One region of the Rhodococcus sp. NBC_00294 genome, then DNA from elsewhere that is predicted to be linked to it. Evidence: predicted binding sites of a transcription regulator. Region 1 holds the regulator's gene; each other region holds the start of a gene.
The links. Region 1 encodes LexA, which represses DNA repair genes until DNA is damaged. Its sites were predicted from a motif close to CGAACANNTGTTCG; they were not measured.

Region 1 (4,891 bases):
TCTCCGCCTTGCGCACCCGACTCGGTGCTGCCGCGGCCGCTGCGGTCGGCGTCGCCGCCAAGGACTCGGAGAAGGCCCCGGTGACACGGTGGACGTCCGAGACCATCGGCACACTCGAGCCCACCGTCACCCGAACGGTCAACTCGCAGAGGGTGACCGGGTATCCCGCCCTGGTTCCCGAGAAGGGCGGGGTCGCCGTTCGTGTCCTGGGCACCGCCGCCGAGCAGCGAGCAGCGATGCGCGAGGGCACCCGACGCCTCCTGCTCGACGCCATCCCATTGTCGACGAAGAACCTGCTCACCGGACGCTCCCCGGCTCAGCGGCTCGCGCTGGGGCAGAATCCGCACGGAAGCATCGAGGCGTTCGTCGAGGACTGCCGCACCCTCGCGGCCGACGAGCTCATGATGAAGCACGGCGGCCCGGTGTCCACGCCCGAGGCGTATGCGGTGCTGGAGAAGGCGGTCCGGGGCGAGCTCGCCGGCCGGACGGCCGCGGTGCTCCGGGTGGCGGAACCATCTCTCGGTGCCGCGACGAGGGTCCGCCTCGCACTCGACGACGCGACGGGAGATGCCGCGGACGACGTGCGCCAGCAGCTGGACGGGCTGATCTTCCCCGGATACGTCTTCGAGACCGGCGAAGCTCACCTGCCACACCTTCCGCGCTACCTCGAGGCGGCCGAGCGCCGACTTCGCGCATTCCCGTCCAGCGCTCGCCGCGACGCGGCGGGGATGGACGTGCTGGACCGCGTCTATGCGGACTACGACGCCCTGCTCGGGTCGGTACCGGACTCGGTGGGCCGCAGCGATGCCGTGCGGGAGATCGCCTGGATGATCGAGGAGCTGAGGGTCAACCTGTTCGCTCAGACCCTGGGAACGCTGTACCCGGTGAGCGAGAAGCGGGTGCGCAAGGCCATCGACGACGTCCGACGTGCGGTGCGGCGCTGACTCACCGCTGAGCGGCGGGCTCCGCGTCCTGGGCGGGGGCGGCATCGTGCTCGGCACGGTGGCGACGAAGGTCCTCGATCTCGCGCTCGAAGTCGTCCGCACTGCTGAACGAGCGGTAGACGGAGGCGAATCGGAGGTAGGCCACCTCGTCGAGATCGCGCAGTGGCCCGAGGATGGCGAGCCCTACCTCGTTGCTGGGGATCTCGGCCGACCCGGAAGCCCGCACCGTGTCCTCGACCTGCTGGGCGAGGAGGACGAGCGCGTCGTTGTCGACCTGGCGGCCCTGGCAGGCCCGACGGACTCCCTTGACCACCTTCTCGCGACTGAACGGCTCACTCACGCCACTGCGTTTCACGACGGAGAGCACTGCTGTCTCCACCGTGGTGAAGCGTCGACCGCACTCGGGGCAGGAACGACGCCGCCGGATCGCCTGGCCCTCCTCCGCTTCGCGCGAATCGACGACGCGCGAGTCGGGGTGACGGCAGAACGGGCAGTGCATCGGACAGAGACCCCTCGATGGCTCGGGCATTTCCCGAGCGCCACGGCGGCTCTCGGTGTGTCCAGCGTACCGGGAGGGCCTTCCGCGGCCCCGGGGGCGTGTCCGGCCGGTGTCAGCGTCCGGAGACGACGCCCATCTCCACCTGCTCCGAGATGGACGGCTGTGCCGGGACGTCGGCGGAGCGCATGTTCGCCAACCCCACCAGCCCCAGAACGGACACTGCTGTGATCAGCGCCACAGCGATGGGCGTCGCGAATCCGTGTCCCCGACGAGTGCGGTGTTCGACCTGCGAGACACCGTTCGAGCGGCGACGGTAGTCGACAGTGCCGCCGTCGGGGCGGCGGGAGTCGCGCGGAGCGGGGCTGCGGCGGACCGTGGTGCGCTCGCGCACGTCGGTCGTCGTGGACCCGGCCGCGCGGTCGGCCATACCCCAGTAGGAATCGTCGTCGCAGGTCCAGCGCGTGCGGACGGGTGCATGCATGTCGATGGAACGTGCGGTGCCGACAGTCAGCAGGTCACTTCGAGTCATTGCAACCACTCCTCGTGGATAGCCGGTGGCCGTCCGCGTCGCCGATGCACCGAGGTGTTCGAACAACACATTCGCCCACGCGTTCGAATGAACGCATGTTCGATGTATAGCAGTCCGGTCCGACAAAGTGCATCGAACACGCGACACGCTTCGAACAGGTGTTTGATCCGAGTCCCGTTTCGGTTTAGGTTCGACACACGCACAACGGACGTGACACCAGCACCACCTGCCCCACGTCCACTGCTACCGATGGAGGTATCTCGATGAAGGACGACAGCTCATCCGGCACGGTCGGCGGGCGCGCGTCAGCGACCGGCTCGGCCACGACCGCCGACACCGAGTCCGGTCTCACCGAACGTCAGCGGCGAGTGCTCGAGGTGATCCGTGCGTCGGTCGTCGAGCGCGGCTATCCGCCGAGCATCCGGGAGATCGGTGACGCCGTCGGATTGACGTCCACCTCGTCGGTCGCGCATCAACTGCGCACCCTCGAACGCAAGGGGTTCCTGCGCCGCGACCCCAACCGTCCCCGCGCCGTCGACGTGCGTCTGCCGGGCGAGAACGGGCGCCCCGAAGAGGTCTCTGCCGTCGCGCAGGACGATCTCGTCGCCGCGGACACCACGAATCACCTCGACAGCGCGGACACACCGTCGTCGGACGACGATCGCCTGCCCGCACCGACCTTCGTCCCCGTCCTGGGACGTATCGCCGCGGGTGGTCCGATTCTCGCGGAGCAGGCCGTCGAGGACGTGTTCCCGCTTCCGCGCGAGCTCGTCGGGTCCGGCTCGCTGTTCCTTCTCCGCGTCGTCGGTGAGTCGATGATCGACGCCGCCATCTGCGACGGTGACTGGGTGGTCGTGCGTCAGCAGAACGTGGCCGACAACGGGGACATCGTCGCCGCAATGATCGACGGAGAGGCCACCGTCAAGACGTTCAAGCGGACTGGTGGGGACGTCTGGCTGCTCCCCCACAACGACCTGTTCGAGCCCATTCCCGGGAACGACGCCGTGGTGCTGGGCAAGGTCGTCACCGTGATGCGCAAGCTCTGATTCCGGACACACGAACGCCGGCGCTGGATTTCCAGCGCCGGCGTCGTCGTGTTCGAGGTTCCTACAGGTCCAGACCGCGACCGATGATCTCCTTCATGATCTCCGTCGTGCCGCCGTAGATGGTCTGCACGCGGGAGTCCATGTACGCCTTGGCGATCGGGTACTCCTTCATGTAGCCGTAGCCACCGTGCAGCTGCAGGCACCGGTCGATGAGCTTGACCTGGTTCTCGGTGGTCCACCACTTCGCCATGGCGGCTTCCTGGACCGACAGCTCGTTCGCGTTGAGCTGCTCGATGTACTTGTCCACCATGATGCGGACGGCAGTCGTCTCGGTCGCGCACTCCGCCAGCACGAATCGCGTGTTCTGGAACTTGCCGATCGGCTTGCCGAACGCCTTGCGGTCCTTGCAGTACTGGATCGTCATCGCGAGCGCGGACTCCATCGCGGCAGCCGCGACGACGGCGATCGACAGGCGCTCCTGCGGCAGGTTCTGCATCAGGTAGATGAAGCCCATACCCTCCTGACCGAGCATGTTGGCGGCAGGGATGCGGACGTCGGTGAAGCTGAGCTCCGCGGTGTCCTGCGCCTTCATACCGATCTTGTCGAGGTTGCGGCCGCGCTCGAAGCCCGGCATGTCGCGCTCGACGACGAACAGGCTGAAGCCCTGCGCGCCCTTCTCCGGATCGGTGCACGCCACCACGATGACGATATCGGCGTTGATGCCGTTGGTGATGAACGTCTTGGAGCCGTTGAGCACCCAGTCGTCACCGTCACGGACGGCCTTGGTCTTGATGCCCTGCAGGTCACTGCCCGTGCCCGGCTCGGTCATCGCGATCGCGGTGATCAGCTCACCGGAGCAGAAGCCGGGCAGCCAGCGCTGCTTCTGCTCGTCGTTCGTCAGCTCGATGAGGTACGGAGCGACGACGTCGTTGTGCAGCGTGAACCCGATGCCGCTGTACCCACCGGCCGTGGTCTCCTCGGTGACGATGGCGTTGTAGCGGAAGTCCTTGACTCCGCCGCCGCCGAACTCCTCCGGCACTGCCATGCCCAGGAAGCCCTGCTTGCCGGCCTCGACCCAGACACCTCTGTCGACGATGTTCTGCGTCTCCCACTCCGCGTGATGCGGCGCGACGTGCTGCTCGAGAAACTTCTTGTACGAGCTGCGGAACAGGTCGTGCTCGGGCTCGAACAACGTGCGCTTCATGATTCTCCTCGTCGTGCGTACGGCGGATCTGTCTCGAGCCTAGAACCAGGTACGAGCGGGGTCGATGACCAGTGCGAGCACGTTCGGTGACCTCGGCGTCGCTGGGCGGATCCGGTGTGTTGAGCCGCGGTATCCGCGGCTCAACGCACCCAGCCGCCTCAGAGCCCGAGCACCCACCGGTGCCCGACGCGCTCGGCCACCACACCGCCGCCGGTCGCGGACGCGAGGACACCGTCGAGCCGGTCGCCGTCACCGATCACCCGGAGCCGCACGTCGGATCCGTAGGCGACGTCGTCGACGGCGAATCCGTGCACTCGCAGGACGCCCTCCACCCGACCGGCATCAGCATGGGACAAGTCCATCTCGAGGACGTCGACTCGCGCGAGCTCGCCGACCTCCGCGCGGTCGAGCGCCGCACTCACCGCGCCCGAGTAGGCGCGCACCAGTCCACCGGCACCGAGCTTGACGCCCCCGAACCACCGACTGACGACGGCCACCACATCGACCAGGTCGCGGCCGGTCAGCACGCCGAGCATCGGAACACCTGCCGTACCGCCAGGTTCGCCGTCGTCCGATGCGCGCTGACGGCGGTGCTCCTGATCTGCGCCGACGACGAAAGCCCAACAGTGGTGGCCCGCATCGGGAAACTCTGCCGACACCGCAGCGACC
Region 2 (4,891 bases), 2.1 Mb from region 1:
TGTCGGTGGGCCCGCCGTCCTGCCACTCGTGGATGTGGTGCGCCTGCGTGGCGACGGCGGGGCGATCGCATCCCGGTGCGGTGCATCCGCGGTCTGTGGCCATGAGGACGAGGCGCTGGTCCTCACTGGCGATGCGGCGGGTGCGGCCGAAGTGCAGTGGCCTGCCGTCGTCGTCGCCGAAGACAGCGAGGTAGTGATCGGCGTGCGACCCCATGCGGATGACGTCGCGGATCGGCATGGTGGAACCCGTTGCGGTGGTGGCCAGTCCGGTGCCTCGGATCAGGTCCTCGAGACGGGCGACGATGATGACCTTGACCGGCACACCGCGGTGCTTGCCGAGATCGTCGGAGGACAGTGTGTCGCGTAGTAGCAGCTTGAGGGCGTCGTGCCGTCGTTGCGGTGTGGTCCGGGTGTCGCGCTGGCGGGTCTCGTCGTCCGGTTCTCCGATGACGGGCGCGCGTGTGTCCTCGGGATTGCCCACTCCGAGCGCCGCGTACTTGCTGTTGTAGGCGTCGAAGTACGCCGCGGTCTCGGGATCGAGAACGAACCTGCCGCTGCGCATCCCGTCGCTGTCCTGCTTGCCCATGAAGATGCCGCGCTTGCGGACGCGCTCCGGCGGGAGCTCGAACTCGCCTTCCTCGACGATGTGCGCGGTGATGCGCTCGGCGAGAGCCGTGAGCTCCGCGGGACGCACCTCGCGCGCCGCGTCGGCCAGGTGACGCTCTGCGTGGGCGCGGGTGTCTGCATCCACAGCGGCAGGGAGGTTCTTGTCGAACTTCCTGATCACCTTCACGTGGGCCGGGTCGATGGCACCCTCGCGCAGCGCCGCAGCGGTGGCGGGCAGCTCGGGTTCCATGACGTCGCCGAGCAGGGTGGTCCTGTTGCCGAGCTGGGCGGCCACGGACAGTCGCGCCACAGCGGCTGCGCGATCGATGGTGAGGAGTTGAGCCAGCGCATCGGCGTTGTGCGCTCCGGTCTCCTCGAAGCCGCGCTGCTGGACGAGCTCGGCCAGCCACACGTGCGCCTGCGCCTGCCGCGACCGCGTCACCTTCTCGTCCCGCACCAGAAGGGCGAGACGGTCGGCCGTCCCGATGTGCTGAGTGTCGTAGGCCGCGATACGGCGCGTCAGCTCCTCCTGCGCAGCGACGAGCTGAGCGAGAACGGGGTCACCGATGGAGCCGTCGTCACGACGACCATCCCCTGCGTTTCCCCCCGAAAACATGCCTCACAGTACCGCGACCCACCGACAAAATCGAACATGTGTTCGAACTACCTACATGCGCGCAAGTGGGCTGAAACTCAGAGAAGGCCGTGGCTGATGCAGAGAAACAGCAAAACGAGAAAAGCGACGAAACTGACACCGACGGAGCTGACTTGTCCGAGAGTCGGTTTATCGGGCGCAACAATGCGCGAACGTCGTCTGGCCATGCGGAAAGTATGGCCATCCGCTGTTTCCGCTGCAAGTCATCCCGTCATCTCATCCGACTCGTCCTCGGCGTCGAAGAACTCGAAACACGCCTGAACAGGCAGAGTGCACGGAAGCGTCGTCGACCCCGTCCTCCGATCGAATGACAGGCTCTGTGGTGCGGATTGCGTACCGAAGACGCCCGTGGTGGCGCTTCGAACCCCGCCGAGAAACGTTCTCAATGGTTTTATTGCCATTTCTGGTCACATTTCCGAATTTCGGTGTCACACTCGTGCGATGTGGTGGATCGTCTACGGCATCGGCGCCGTCTGGGTTGTCGCAGCCCTGGTCATCGGCGTCGTCATGGGCCGTGCCATTCACAATGCGGACATCGAGGACGGGGCTCGCATTCTGCGCGAGGAGACGCCTCTGAACCGCAATTCCCGGACGCCCGTCACGCTCGAGTAGCGGCCCGTGAAACGGTGCCGCAATGTCCAGCAACGGCGACGTCAGCGGAAACCCGGCGCAGCGCGCCCAGCCGCGTCACCGGTCGCGCACCACCACTGCCCCGTCCGTCGGGTTCCACAGGATGCGGCCGGACTCGAAGTCCACGACGCGCTGACCGTCGGGCGCCTCGTACTCCCCGGTGACCGGGAACCCGAGCTCCGGCCGCCACTGATCGAGGATCGCGCCGACGACGGCCCACGTGCCGAACCGCGGATCGGAGAACACCCGGAACCCGCCGTCGGCCAGCAGGTCCTGGTATCCGTCGTGGAACGGGCCCGCCGGAACGAGCCCCGTGGTGCGGGCGATGTCGGCGACCGCCGGCGGCGAGGTGAGCCAGCCGCTCGAAGTCGAGTACAGGCTGCCGTGGGTGTACTGGCGGCCCGAGCCCGCGGGGAGTGCGAAGACCGGGCCCCACGGCTCGCCCAAGTCGAAGGGTGCGGCGGCGTCGAACCGGTTCGCGATGTCGCGCTGGGGCAGCCCCGCCGCGGCCAGTGCGGCCAACTGTCCGTAGACGGGTTTGGGTACGAAGGCATCGTCGAGCACACCGAAGCGCGCCTCGGGATCGGGGGACAGGCTGTCGCCGTCACGGACGGTGTAGACGTAGAACGGCCCGCCGTACGGCACCTCGCCCCACTGCTGCGCCGACTCCACGATGAGCCGCGCCTGCGTGTCCGCGTCCACGCCGGTGTCGGGCGCGCCGTACTCGGTGATCCAGATGCGTGCCGCCGCATCCCCGTGCGCCACCATCGTCTGCCGCATCCTGATGATCTGCTGCACAGCGGAATTGGGGTACAGGCCGGCGTCGGCGAGGGTGGTGCCGTAGTCGTACGCGTGGTACGAGAGCGCGTGGAACGACCCGGCCGCACCGGCGTCGTACATAGACACGAGGAACTCGTTCGAGTCCATCCGGCCGTCGGTGGTGTCCGTGTTGCCCAGTGCCCCGGCCACGACGACGGCGTCGGGATCGGACGCGGTGACGGCGGTGAAGGCGGACCGCAGCATGGCGGTGTACCGGGCGGGGTCGGGGTTCGGCCAGAAGAACAGTCGGCCGTTCGGCTCGTTCCAGATCTCGTAGGTCGACACCCGCCCGCGATACCGATCGGCGACGACGCCCGCGAACGCGCCGTACTCCTGCGGGTTCCGGGGAGCCGCTGCGGCGAGGTCGGAGAACCCGATGGCCGCCCACGCCGGTGTCGTGGTCAGCGTGGCCACCACGTCCAGGCCGGCCGCCCTGGCAGCGTCGACCACCCGATCGGAGGGTCGCCAGTCGTACTGACCCCGAGCAGGTTCGGCGAAGCGCCACGAGATGTCGATACGAACCGATGTCGCCCCGCCGTCGCGGACCGCGGCCATCGTCCGGGAGACGTCCGCGTCGTCGGCCCACAGGATGGACGATCCGGTGGAGTAGCCGAGTACCCGGGGAGGCGCCTGGAGTTCCTCGGGCACGGGCGGCGCACTCCGGTCCCGCGTGCACGCCGCCGCCACTGCCGCGGCCGCGAGCACGAGGAACCCCCGTCGGTTCACGTGGTACGTCCGGCTCGCCATCGCATCATCGGTCGTTCCACCAGGTAGTACGTCAGCGACCCGAGCGCCACCGTCAGAGACATGACCAGCACGAATCCCCACACGAGACCGAGTGCGGTGGGCGGGATGGGAATCCCCGCACGGCCGACCAGGATCAGAACGGGGTAGTGCCACAGATAGGAGGACAGGGAGACCATGCCGAGATACTTGAGCGGCGCCCAGTCGGTCATCCTCGCGAGGCGGGAGTCCTCGCCGCGGCCGAGAGGCGCGACGATCGCGAGAATGGAGGCGCACGAGGCGATCGCGAACACCGAGGAGATGTAGCGAGATCCGAGCGCGAACAACAGCATCGAGCCGGACAGCGCCAGGACGGCGATGCTGAGGAGAACCGCCGACAACCGCGACGTCGACAAGCGGGAGAAAGCTCCTCGGGCGATCGCGGCGTAGACGACGGCCGCCACCATGCCCCAGGCGAAGTGGTCGGCGAGAGCGAGGAAGCTGCGCGAGAACACCGCGACCCAGTTCGGTCCCCAGTACTGCTCGAGCGGTGGGAGGCCGCTCGCGTGCTGCAGCCTGCCGACGATGGTGTTGGCGATCAGCCCGAGCGCGATGAGCGCCACCGCGGGGATCAGCGCGGTCACGAGGGGTCGCCGGCCGCCGCGGCCGAACCGGAAGAGCAGGAAGCCCGCTATCGGGAGGACGAGGTAGAAGCCCCACTCGGTGCTCAGCGACCAGGAGGGATTGATTCCGGTCTGCAGAGTGCTGGGGAAGTACGACTGCGTCAGCGTCAGGTGCGCCAGGAGGGGCAGCGGCGCGGTGATGGTGCCGGTGCCGTCGGCGGAATGATCCCAGCCGCTCGTCACGGGATTCACCACGTAGCCGGCGCCCAGGACGAAGTTCACGATCAGGAAGATGACGATGTAGGCGGGAAACACCCGTCGGACGCGGGCGACGAAGTAGCGCTTCGTGTTCGGGAACGCTGCCCCGTCGGCGAAGCGCGTGACGTACGGAAGGTAGAGCAGGAACCCGGACAGCGCGAAGAAGAACGTGAGGGCCTGGCCCAGGAAGTCGATCCGCGTCGACGCGACGATGTTCGGGGTGTGCACCACGGCCACGTGGGCGAGGACGACGCAGATCGCGGCAACACCGCGGGGGCCTTCCAGCCCGGCGATCCAGGCCTTCCGCTGGGTCGGCGGTGCGGTGACGGGAGCGGGAGTATCGGTCACCGTGGAACCTCCTGCAGTCGAGCATGATCGGGTTCGACGGCGCTGTCGTCCGGTGTGGGTGTCGGGTTGACGGTGAGCAGAGCGAGGAAGACCGAGAACACCATCGTGACGATCGGATTGGTGACCACCGGGAAGTCCAGTTGCAGTGCGACGAGTAGGAATCCGATGAAGGCCGCACCGATCACACCGGTCTGCCAGTGCGTCGACGAGCGCATCCGTCGGTACGCGA
Region 3 (4,891 bases), 1.2 Mb from region 1:
GTGTACGCGCTGATGCTGCGCGCGACGTACCGCGCCATCAAGAAGGTGCAACCGGAGGCGCTGGTGCTCGCCGGCGGTATGGCGCCCGCGGTGAACAACGGCACCAACATCTCGCCGACCGCTTTCCTCTCGTCGCTGTACACCCTCGGAGCGAATCGTTATTTCGATGCCTTCAACGTCCACCCGTACACGTGGCCGTTCCTTCCGAACGATCTGTCGACGGCGCCGTGGAACACGGCGATGGCGATGTGGTCGATGCACGATGTCATGAGCGCCGAGGGTGACGGCGACAAGCAGATCTGGATCACCGAGATGGGCGCCCCCACGGGAACGAACGCGAATGCCATGAGCGAGGAGGGGCAGGCCGAGTCCATCGGCATCATGCTCAATGCCCTTCTCGGCAATTCCTGGCTCGGGCCCGCGTACGTCTACAGCATGCGTGACTCGGGCAGCGACGAGTCCGACACGGAGCAGAATTTCGGAATGGTGCGCCGCGATTTCTCGCCCAAGCCTGCGCTCGCCGAGATCACGGAATTCACGGCGGAACATTCCGGCTGACGGTGCCAGGCCGGCGCAGTGTCGAACCTGAGGTCGCCCTCGGCTCACTGTCTCGGATTCGATCAGTCGTCCGGCGGCGGTGCGAGGTGCCGTTCGGGGAAGTTCAGGTGGTTCGGGATGCCGTGCCGACCCTCGTCGATGACGGCAGGCGGATGCCACAGCACTGTTCCCGGGTACGGATGACTCGGGGGAGCGGTGCTGGTGGCCCACTGGCCGGCACGTTCGCCGACGAGCGGATGGTGGACGTCGCACGCCAGCGCGAGATCGTCGATGTCGGTGAGGCCGCCCGCCGCCCAGTCGTCGACATGGTGGGCCTCGCACCGTGACGCGGGCGCCGAGCATCCCGGCCCGGTGCAGCCGCGGTCGCGGGCGAACAGGGCGAGCCGCTGGTCGGTGCTCGCGCACCGGCGGGCTCGGGCGAAGTGCAGCGTGCTGCCGGTGGCCCTGTCGAAGACGTGGAGGTAGTGGTGCGCCTCGGCCGCGAGCCTGACGACATCGGCCACCGGGACCGTGGATCCGGTGGCGGTGAGTCCGAGACCTGCTGCGGCGGTGAGCTGGTCGAGTGACACCGACACGACCACGGACAGGGGCAGACCACGATGCTGTCCGTGTCGACCCGAGGCCAGCACGTCCTTCAGGAGGTCGGTCAGTGCATCGTGATTGCGCTGGCCAGGGGTGCGGTGGTCCCACTCGGCCTCTCGGTCGTCCGACCCTTCCGCGCTGTCGGCCGGTTGTCCTGCGTCGCCGGACGGGACAGCGTCGGTGGGGGTCGTGTCATCGTTCGGGGGCGGGGCGTCGAGATCGACTGAACCGTCGGGAGCGTTCGTTCCGGGTGCCGCGAACTTGGCGAGGAACGCGTCGAGGAGGGCGCGCAGCACCGGGTCGACGCAGAAGCGGCCGGTCGACATCGAATCGGGACCCTGGGGGTCAATCTCGAAGAAGCGCTTCCTGGCGCGGTCGCGATCGTCGGGCTCCGCTCCGTCGGGATCGAGGTATTCGGTGAGGCGCGTCGCGATGGCCGTGAGCTCCTCCGGTCCGACCGTGCGCGCAAGGTCGGCGAGAGTCTGCTCGGCGGCGTCGCGCGTCTCGGCATCGACGGCGTGAGGGAGCTTCTTCAGGAACGAGCGGATGATCGAGACGTGTGCGTCGGCCAGCGCGCCGTCCCGCGCTGCCGCGGCCGTGTGGGTCAACGGCGGATCGAGCGTCTCACCCGTCATGGTCGTTCCGGTGCCGAGATCGCGTGCCACGGCAAGGCGGGATGCGGCGGCAGCCGTGGTGATGCGCAGCATGTGCGCCAGCGCGTGCGGAACACCGCTCGCGCCGATCGCACCGATCACAGAGTCGAATCCCGAGCCGGCCACCAGGCCGTTGAGCCAGGTGTGTGACGCGCCGGTGAGCAGGCGCCGGGTGTTCTCGGCCCCGCACACCAGCGCCAGTCGGTCCTCGCTGGTGAGCGTCGACGCGTCGAGCATGGCGATGCCCTCGACCGCGGAGCCGAGCTGGGCGAGTAGCGCGCACACGCGGGGATCGTCGACAGGTGCGGCCACAGCAGGCAGCGCGCCGACACGTCGGCCCATCTGCACCTGCCAGGCCGACCCTGGATCCCCCGATTCCACGACCTCAGACTACATGGATTAGAACATATGTTCGATAGTAGATGTCACCGAATGTGGACAGAAGACTGCCCACCGTTCACAGGTGAACGGTGGGCAGTCGTCGATGTGCGTCGGTGTCAGCGCGAACGGTAGCTGTGCGACATCTGGCGTCCCCGGAAGTCCAGGTCGCGTCCGCCGGACAACAGTGCGACCGCGAGTGCTGCCGCGCCGACGAGTGTCAGTGTGATCATCATGTGTTTCCTCCGATCGTGCTGAGGTCGGTTCCCCTGACCGGCCCCGGCGGGAGCGTGTCCCGCCGTGCTCCATGATTGCCCGCTGCGAGGTGGTTTCCACCGGAATGAGGGGCACCCCACGTGGTGCCGATCGGGGCGACGGCGGTCACAACTGAGTGTGACGCGAGGTCACGGCTACTCGCGTAGGCCGTCCGCCAGCTCGAAGACCCGGCCCACGTAGCGGGAGACGAAGACGTCGAGCGCGTGGTCGGACAACTCCAGGCACCCCACCCGTCGGAACCAGTGTTCGAGGTCCACCAGCTTGTCGCCGAGGGCCACTCGGTGGTCGTCGAGCGCCCGGAGCTCGTCCGCGACCGCGCGCAGCTCGAGCACCTTGTCGTTCACCGAACTCTGCGTCGCACCCACCTCGTCCATGACTGAAGAGCGTAGCCGTGATCGAACGTATGTTCTAGTCCGGAATCCGGTGCCGGAGCGGTACGGTGACGCCGTGCCGAACCGCTCCCGCCGCCTGCTGCGCGCCTTGGTGACCCTGACCGCCACGACGTCCGTCGCGCTGACCCTCACGGGTGTGGCGCAGGCGCAGGACCGTGATCCGGGCGCTCTCGTCGGATCGACGGCGTCACCGGCCCCGATTCCGGGAAGTGTCGACGCCCGGCGCATCACCTACTGGTCGGTGGGCTCGCAGAACGAGCCGGCCCTGAGTACCGGTGGCGTCTATCTGCCGCCCGGCGAGGCGCCCGAAGGTGGCTGGCCTGTCATCGCGTGGGCCCACGGCACGTCCGGGCTCGGCGACGACTGCGCTCCGTCGGTCGTCGGCCCCACGTTGCCGGACCGCGACTTCCCGTACCTCCAGACGTGGCTGAACCGCGGCTACGCGATCGTCGCCACGGACTACGTGGGACTCGGTACCCCCGGAGTGATGCCGTACCTGGACGGCAAGGTGCAGGCGCACAGCGTCGTCGACAGTGTCGCTGCTGCAAGGGAACTGGAGCCGACGCTGTCGAATCGCTGGGTCGCGATCGGCCAGTCCCAGGGCGGCGGCGCCGCGGTGACGACCGCGCGGTACGCCACCGAGTACGGCGGCGACGGCCTGGACTACCTCGGCGCCGTCGGGACCGGCGTGCCCGCCAACATCGAACTCGTTCTGCTTCCGCTCGGGCCCGGAGTCCCGCCCGTCGCGATTCCGGACGGTCTGACGTCGTACGTCTTCTACATCCTGGCGGGGTTGCGTGCCGCCCATCCCGAGATCGATCTGAACTCGTACCTGACTCCGCTCGGCCGGCAGTGGGTGGACACCGCCGAGACGCAGTGCGCGAACCCGTTCCACGATGCGGTGTCCGGGCTGCGACTCGGCGACATGTTCTCGCGGCCGTTGGCGCAGATCCCGAACGTGTACGGACTGCTGAACGACTACATGGGTGTGCCCACCTCCGGGTACGACCGTCCCGTCTTCATCGGCCAGGGTCTGCGGGACGTCGATGTGCCTGCACCGTCCGCCCTGTCGCTCGCGGCGGCCATGACGGCCAACGGCGAACCGCTGACCTTCCGGACCTACCCGGGCGACCACAGTCAGACGTTCCGTGACTCGCAGCCCGATGCGATCGCGTTCGTCGACCGGCTGTTCGGGCGCTGACACCGGCCGCCCCTGTGTCCTCTCAGCAGCGTCTCAGTCGTCGGGGCGACACTGTTCCCATGCGTGTACTGGTGACCGACGACGATCGTGCCGTCCGAGAATCGCTGCGACGGTCGTTGACGTTCAACGGGTACACCGTGGACCTGGCCACCGACGGTCTCGACGCCCTCGAGAAGGTCGCGGCCGAGCGACCGGACGCGCTGGTCCTCGACGTGATGATGCCCCGGCTCGACGGGCTCGAGGTGTGCCGTCGCCTGCGCAGCACGGGAGACGACCTGCCGATCCTGGTCCTGACGGCTCGTGACTCCGTGTCCGAGCGGGTGGCGGGTCTCGATGCCGGTGCGGACGACTACCTGCCCAAACCGTTCGCGCTCGAGGAGCTGCTGGCACGGCTGCGCGCACTCTTGCGACGCACCGGTGGGGAACTGGGTCCGGACAGCGAGGCCATGACGTTCGCCGATCTGTCACTCGACCCCGTCACGCGCGAGGTGCGACGGGGCGAACGGCCCATCAGCCTGACCCGCACCGAGTTCTCGTTGCTCGAGATGCTGCTCGCCAACCCCCGACGGGTGCTCAGCCGGAGCCGCATCCTCGAGGAGGTGTGGGGCTACGACTTCCCGACGTCGGGCAACGCCCTCGAGGTGTACGTCGGGTATCTGCGGCGCAAGACCGAGGCCGACGGCGAGACTCGTCTCATCCACACCGTCCGCGGTGTGGGTTACGTGCTGCGGGAAACGCCTCCGTGATGGTTGCTCCCTTCGGCCGCCGGCGGGGCGAGGCCGGGACCGACAAGGGGCGCGCGGCACAGGACGGACTCATGCGTCCTCCGATGCCCCTCACCCGCTCGGTGT
Region 4 (4,891 bases), 1.1 Mb from region 1:
ATGACCGAGGTGCCCGTTCCGACTCCCACGGGGCCGTTCGACGTGGTCGTCCGGATCGGTGGAGCGGGGGTGTGCCGTACCGATCTGCACATCCTCGAGGGGCAGTGGGCCGAGAAGTCGAACGTGACCCTGCCGTACACGATCGGTCACGAGAACGCCGGCTGGGTCCACGCCGTCGGTTCCGCCGTGACGAACGTGCAGGAGGGTGACAAGGTCATCGTCCACCCGCTCATCACGTGCGGGCTCTGCCGCGCCTGCCGATCCGGCGACGACGTGCACTGCGAGATCAACCAGTTCCCCGGCATCGACACGAACGGTGGCTACGCGGAGTACCTGAAGACGTCGGCACGCAGTGTGGTGAAGCTGGACGACTCGCTGGAGCCGGCGGACGTGGCTGCCCTCGCCGATGCCGGACTGACGGCTTATCACGCCGCGTCGAAGGCTTCCCGGCATCTGACTCCCCGCGACCGCGTCGTGGTGATCGGCGCAGGCGGGCTGGGGCACATCGGGATTCAGGTGCTGAAGGCGCTGACCGCGGCCGAGATCGTGGTCGTCGACCGTAACGCCGACGCGGTGAAGCTGGCCCTGTCCATCGGGGCGGATCACGGCGTCGTCGCCGACGGCACCCACATCGAGCAGGTGCTCGAGCTCACCGGCGGGCAGGGCGGCGAAGCGGTCATCGATTTCGTCGGTGAAGGCGGCGCGACGGCGGAGGGCATCGCGATGTTGCGGCAGGCGGGCAATTACCACGTCGTCGGATACGGCGAGAACATCGACGTGCCGACAATCGACATCGTGTCGTCGGAGATCAACGTCATCGGCAACCTGGTCGGGTCCTACAACGACCTGTGCGACCTCATGGCTCTCGCGGCACGCGGGTCCGTCGTTCTGCACACCGCGAAGTACGCACTCGACGACTTCCAGAGCGCCATCGACGATCTGGACGCGGGCACGGTGCGAGGGCGGGCCATCCTCACGCCGTGAGAACGGCCCGCCGCCGGTCAGTGCGTGACGAGGTCGTCGGCGTCGGTGAGGGTGGCGCCGGTGGCGTCGTGTACCTGCGCCGCCGTGACACCGGGCGCGGTCTCCCGCAGGACCAGGGTGCCGTCGCCGACGACGTCGATGACGGCGTAGTCGGTGATGACACGGTCGACGACGGCCTGACCGGTGAGGGGGAGCGTGCACGCGTCGACGATCTTGGGGTTGCCGTCCCGATCGGTGTGCTCCATGACGACGATGACGCGCGCGGCGCCGTGGACGAGGTCCATGGCGCCGCCCATGCCCTTGACCATCTTTCCCGGGACCATCCAGTTGGCGAGGTCGCCGGTCGCCGAGACCTGCATGCCGCCGAGGACGGCGGTGTCGATGTGGCTGCCGCGGATCATGCCGAAGGACAGCGCGGAGTCGAAGAACGCCGCGCCGGGCAGGGTGGTGACGGTTTCCTTGCCGGCGTTGATGAGATTCGCGTCGACCTCGTCCTCGGTGGGGTAGGGGCCGGTACCGAGGATGCCGTTTTCGGAGTGCAGCGTGACGCGGATCGCGGGATCGAGGAAGCCGGGAATCAGTGTGGGCAGCCCGATGCCGAGGTTCACGTAATCACCGTCGCGCAGTTCGGCCGCCGCGCGCCGAGCCATGTTCTCGCGGGTCCATCCGGTGTCGGTGCTCATCGTGCGTCTCCTGCGGGTCGGGTGGTGCGCTTCTCGATGCGGGGTGTCTGTGGGCCGGTCTCCACGATGCGCTGGACGAACACGCCGGGCAGGTGCACGTGCGCCGGGTCGATCTCGCCCGGCTGCACGAGATGCTCGACCTGAGCGACGGTGATGCGGCCGGCCATGGCGGCGAGCGGGTTGAAGTTCATGGCTGCCTTGTCGAAGACGAGGTTTCCGTCGGTGTCACCCAGGTGCGCGTGCACGAGCGCGAAGTCGGCGCGGATGCCCTCCTCGAGGACGTACCGCTTGTCGCCGAAGACGCGGGTCTCCTTCGGAGGGGACGCGAGTGCGACGGATCCGTCGGCGGCGTAGCGCCACGGGAGCCCGCCGTCGGCGATGGGGCTGCCGACACCGGCCGGGGTGAAGAACGCCGGGATGCCCGCGCCCCCGGCGCGTAGTCGTTCGGCGAGAGTGCCCTGGGGAGTGAGCTCGACCTCGAGCTCGCCGGACAGGTACTGCCGGGCGAATTCCTTGTTCTCGCCGACGTAGGACGCGGTGACGCGACGGATTCGGTGCGCTGCGAGCAGGATGCCGAGGCCATGGTCGTCCACTCCGCAGTTGTTGGAGAAGACCTCCAGATCGGTGACGTCGGTGGCGGCGAGGGCGTCGATCAGTGCGTCCGGGATGCCGCAGAGCCCGAAGCCGCCGACGGCCAGGGTGGCGCCGTCCGTGACGCCGCGTATCGCGTCGGCGGGGGTGGACAGGACTTCGGTGGCCACGAGTTCCTCCTGAGATCGAGTACTGATCAGATGTACGGTCCGGTGAGTGGACGTGCGCACTCTCTGCATTCGATCAGGACCACGGCGTCTTCGCAGGCGATACGGGGTCCGGACGGCGAACTGCTCGACTCGTGGAACGATCGGCGGCTCGGTGTTCACTGAGTGGACACCCCGCGAGCCCTAGACTGTGGTGATGGCGGAGGCAGCGAGGTCGGTCATCGCGCGAGTCGCGGCCGTGATGCGTGCCGTCGGTGATCACGAGCCGGACGGCGCGTCGACCACCGACATCGCCAGGACCGCCGGGTTGGCGCGGCCCACCGTGCACCGGATGGTCACCGCGTTGGCGGCGGAGGGCTTCGTCGATCGGCACGAGTCGGGCCGGTGGGCGCTGGGGCCCGAGACCTTCCTTCTCGGATCGATGGCAGCGGAGCGGTACGACATCACGTCGAGCGCGGGAGACATCCTGCGCGATCTGGCCCGAACGACGGGGGAGAGCGCCTTCCTGTCGGCACGTCGGGGCGACGAGACGGTCTGCATCGCGAGCGAGGAGGGCAGTTTCCCGCTGCGCTCGCACGTCCTGCACGTCGGCCTGCGCATGCCCCTCGGAGTCGCGTCCGCCGGGTTGGTGATCCTCGCGCACCTGCCCGAACGTGAGCGGGTGGAGTACCTCGACCGTGCAGAGCTCGGCGGCTGGGGAGAACGTCACGCGCCGCGCGAGATCGCCGAACGGGTGGAACAAGTTCTGGTGCAGGGATACTCGGTGAATCCCGGGTTGTTGGTGGAAGGTAGCTGGGGTCTCGGGGCCGCGGTGTTCGATCGCCGCGACGCCCCGGCGTGGGCGCTGAGTCTGACGGGCGTCGCCGGCCGTTTCGACGATGTCCGGCGCCCTGTTCTCGGCGAACAGCTGCTGCGGGCCGCACACGCGTTGACCTCGCGTCTGCGGTGATCGGAGGTCGATGCGGCCGGTCGGACAGAACTGAGGCGGTACATCCAAGTTATTCATCCGTTATATCGTGAATGCATGCCCGATATCGTATCGATGTCGACATCAGAGTCCGAGAATCGTTGTCGCACAGAGGTGTCAGTCGTCCATCACGTGATTGTCCGGACTCGACAGAATGTCGCAATTCCGGCATGCATTGACATTACCGTTATCGTCCTGTTCACTCTCATTTATGCCGTAAATCTACGTCGCATTCGACGGAGTCGGCTCGATCTCACACCTGCCCCCGCCACATCTCGGCGCCGTGGTCGTCTTCTCGGACGGTCATCGACGCGCCGACGTCGCCGGGGCGTCATCGCACCGCTCTGCGTCGTCGGGGACAGAGTCTGCGCACCACATGTGCTGCATCAGGGATGCGGCACATTCACCACATCGCGCAAGGAACCGCATGATCAGGACACACCTCGACCGCTCTCCCTTCGACGCCGCGAAGCGAGGCCGCCTCCCCGCACTGGGTACCGTCGCCGTCGCCACGGCGGCTCTGATGATCGTCGGCGCGAGCACCGCCGACGCCGCCACTCCGGTGGGACTCGGCACCGCTGCCAGTTACGCGGTCCTGGCCGGTGCGGGCGTGACCAACACCGGCCCGTCGGTCATCTCGGGTGACTCGGAACCAGTCCGACCGCGGCCGTCACGGGGTTTCCGCCCGGTCTCGTGAACAACGGCACGATCCATGCCGCCAATGCGGTTGCGCTGCAGGCGCAGTCGGACCTCACCACGGCATGCGACCAGGCGAGTGCGGAGCCGATCTCGGCGAACGTCGCTGCCGACATCACCGGCAGCACCCTCGCCCCGGGGGTCTACAAGGCTTCCAGCGCACTGGCCCTGAACGGCACCGTCACGTTGGACGGTGGATCGGATCCCGACGCCGTCTTCGTCTTTCAGGCACCGTCCACATTGATCACGGGGTCCGGCAGCAGAGTGGCACTGATCAACGTGAATCCCTGCAACGTCTTCTGGCAGGTGGGCAGCTCGGCGACCATCGGTACCTCCACGACGTTCGTCGGAACGGTACTGGCGCTCACCTCGATCAGCGTCCAGAACGGTGCGACCGTCTCCGGACGTGTGTTGGCGCGCAACGGCGCGGTCACCCTGGACGACAACGTGATCACGGCGAACGACTGCTCCCCGCGGACGACCACCACCCCGGTCGGCGACGGGGGAGTCGTGGTGCCTCCCATCGTGATTCCGATCCCGTCGATCCCGGGACTGCCGTCGATCCCCGGTGTCCCGCCCGTGATCACCATCCCGGGTCTTCCGGGGTTGCCGGGTACACCGCCCACCTCGTCGGTGCCCACCGCACCGGCGGTCCCGCCCACCTCGGACACTCCCGGTACGCCGGGAACCCCGAACACGCCCGGAAATCCGAACACTCCCGGAACCCCGAACACTCCCGGAACCCCGAACACTCCCGGAACCCCGAACACTCCCGGAACCCCGAACACTCCCGGAACCCCCGG

Region 2: the regulator LexA is predicted to act here: its motif matches at 1,254-1,267, upstream of OHB23_RS01825 (HNH endonuclease signature motif containing protein).
Region 3: the regulator LexA is predicted to act here: its motif matches at 2,195-2,208, upstream of OHB23_RS19535 (HNH endonuclease signature motif containing protein).
Region 4: the regulator LexA is predicted to act here: its motif matches at 2,452-2,465, upstream of OHB23_RS18905 (CoA transferase subunit A).

The regions. Positions count from the first base shown of each region.
Region 1 is NZ_CP108043.1:2,933,906-2,938,796, reverse strand. Features, by position in the region: gene hrpA (ATP-dependent RNA helicase HrpA) at 1-944, shown strand, start outside; gene nrdR (transcriptional regulator NrdR) at 946-1,443, opposite strand; gene OHB23_RS13780 (hypothetical protein) at 1,556-1,972, opposite strand; gene lexA (transcriptional repressor LexA) at 2,236-3,018, shown strand; gene OHB23_RS13770 (acyl-CoA dehydrogenase family protein) at 3,080-4,222, opposite strand; gene OHB23_RS13765 (IMPACT family protein) at 4,381-4,891, opposite strand, start outside.
Region 2 is NZ_CP108043.1:400,582-405,472, reverse strand. Features, by position in the region: gene OHB23_RS01825 (HNH endonuclease signature motif containing protein) at 1-1,222, opposite strand, end outside; gene OHB23_RS01820 (hypothetical protein) at 1,703-1,873, shown strand; gene OHB23_RS01815 (cellulase family glycosylhydrolase) at 1,949-3,457, opposite strand; gene OHB23_RS01810 (acyltransferase family protein) at 3,433-4,662, opposite strand; gene OHB23_RS01805 (O-antigen ligase family protein) at 4,659-4,891, opposite strand, start outside.
Region 3 is NZ_CP108043.1:4,171,038-4,175,928, reverse strand. Features, by position in the region: gene OHB23_RS19540 (cellulase family glycosylhydrolase) at 1-558, shown strand, start outside; gene OHB23_RS19535 (HNH endonuclease signature motif containing protein) at 621-2,174, opposite strand; gene OHB23_RS19530 (hypothetical protein) at 2,582-2,821, opposite strand; gene OHB23_RS19525 (lipase family protein) at 2,895-4,040, shown strand; gene OHB23_RS19520 (response regulator transcription factor) at 4,100-4,786, shown strand; gene OHB23_RS19515 (HAMP domain-containing sensor histidine kinase) at 4,858-4,891, shown strand, end outside.
Region 4 is NZ_CP108043.1:4,050,872-4,055,762, reverse strand. Features, by position in the region: gene OHB23_RS18915 (NAD(P)-dependent alcohol dehydrogenase) at 1-984, shown strand, start outside; gene OHB23_RS18910 (3-oxoacid CoA-transferase subunit B) at 1,002-1,667, opposite strand; gene OHB23_RS18905 (CoA transferase subunit A) at 1,664-2,428, opposite strand; gene OHB23_RS18900 (IclR family transcriptional regulator) at 2,622-3,374, shown strand; gene OHB23_RS18895 (hypothetical protein) at 3,820-4,089, shown strand; gene OHB23_RS18890 (ice-binding family protein) at 4,086-4,891, shown strand, end outside.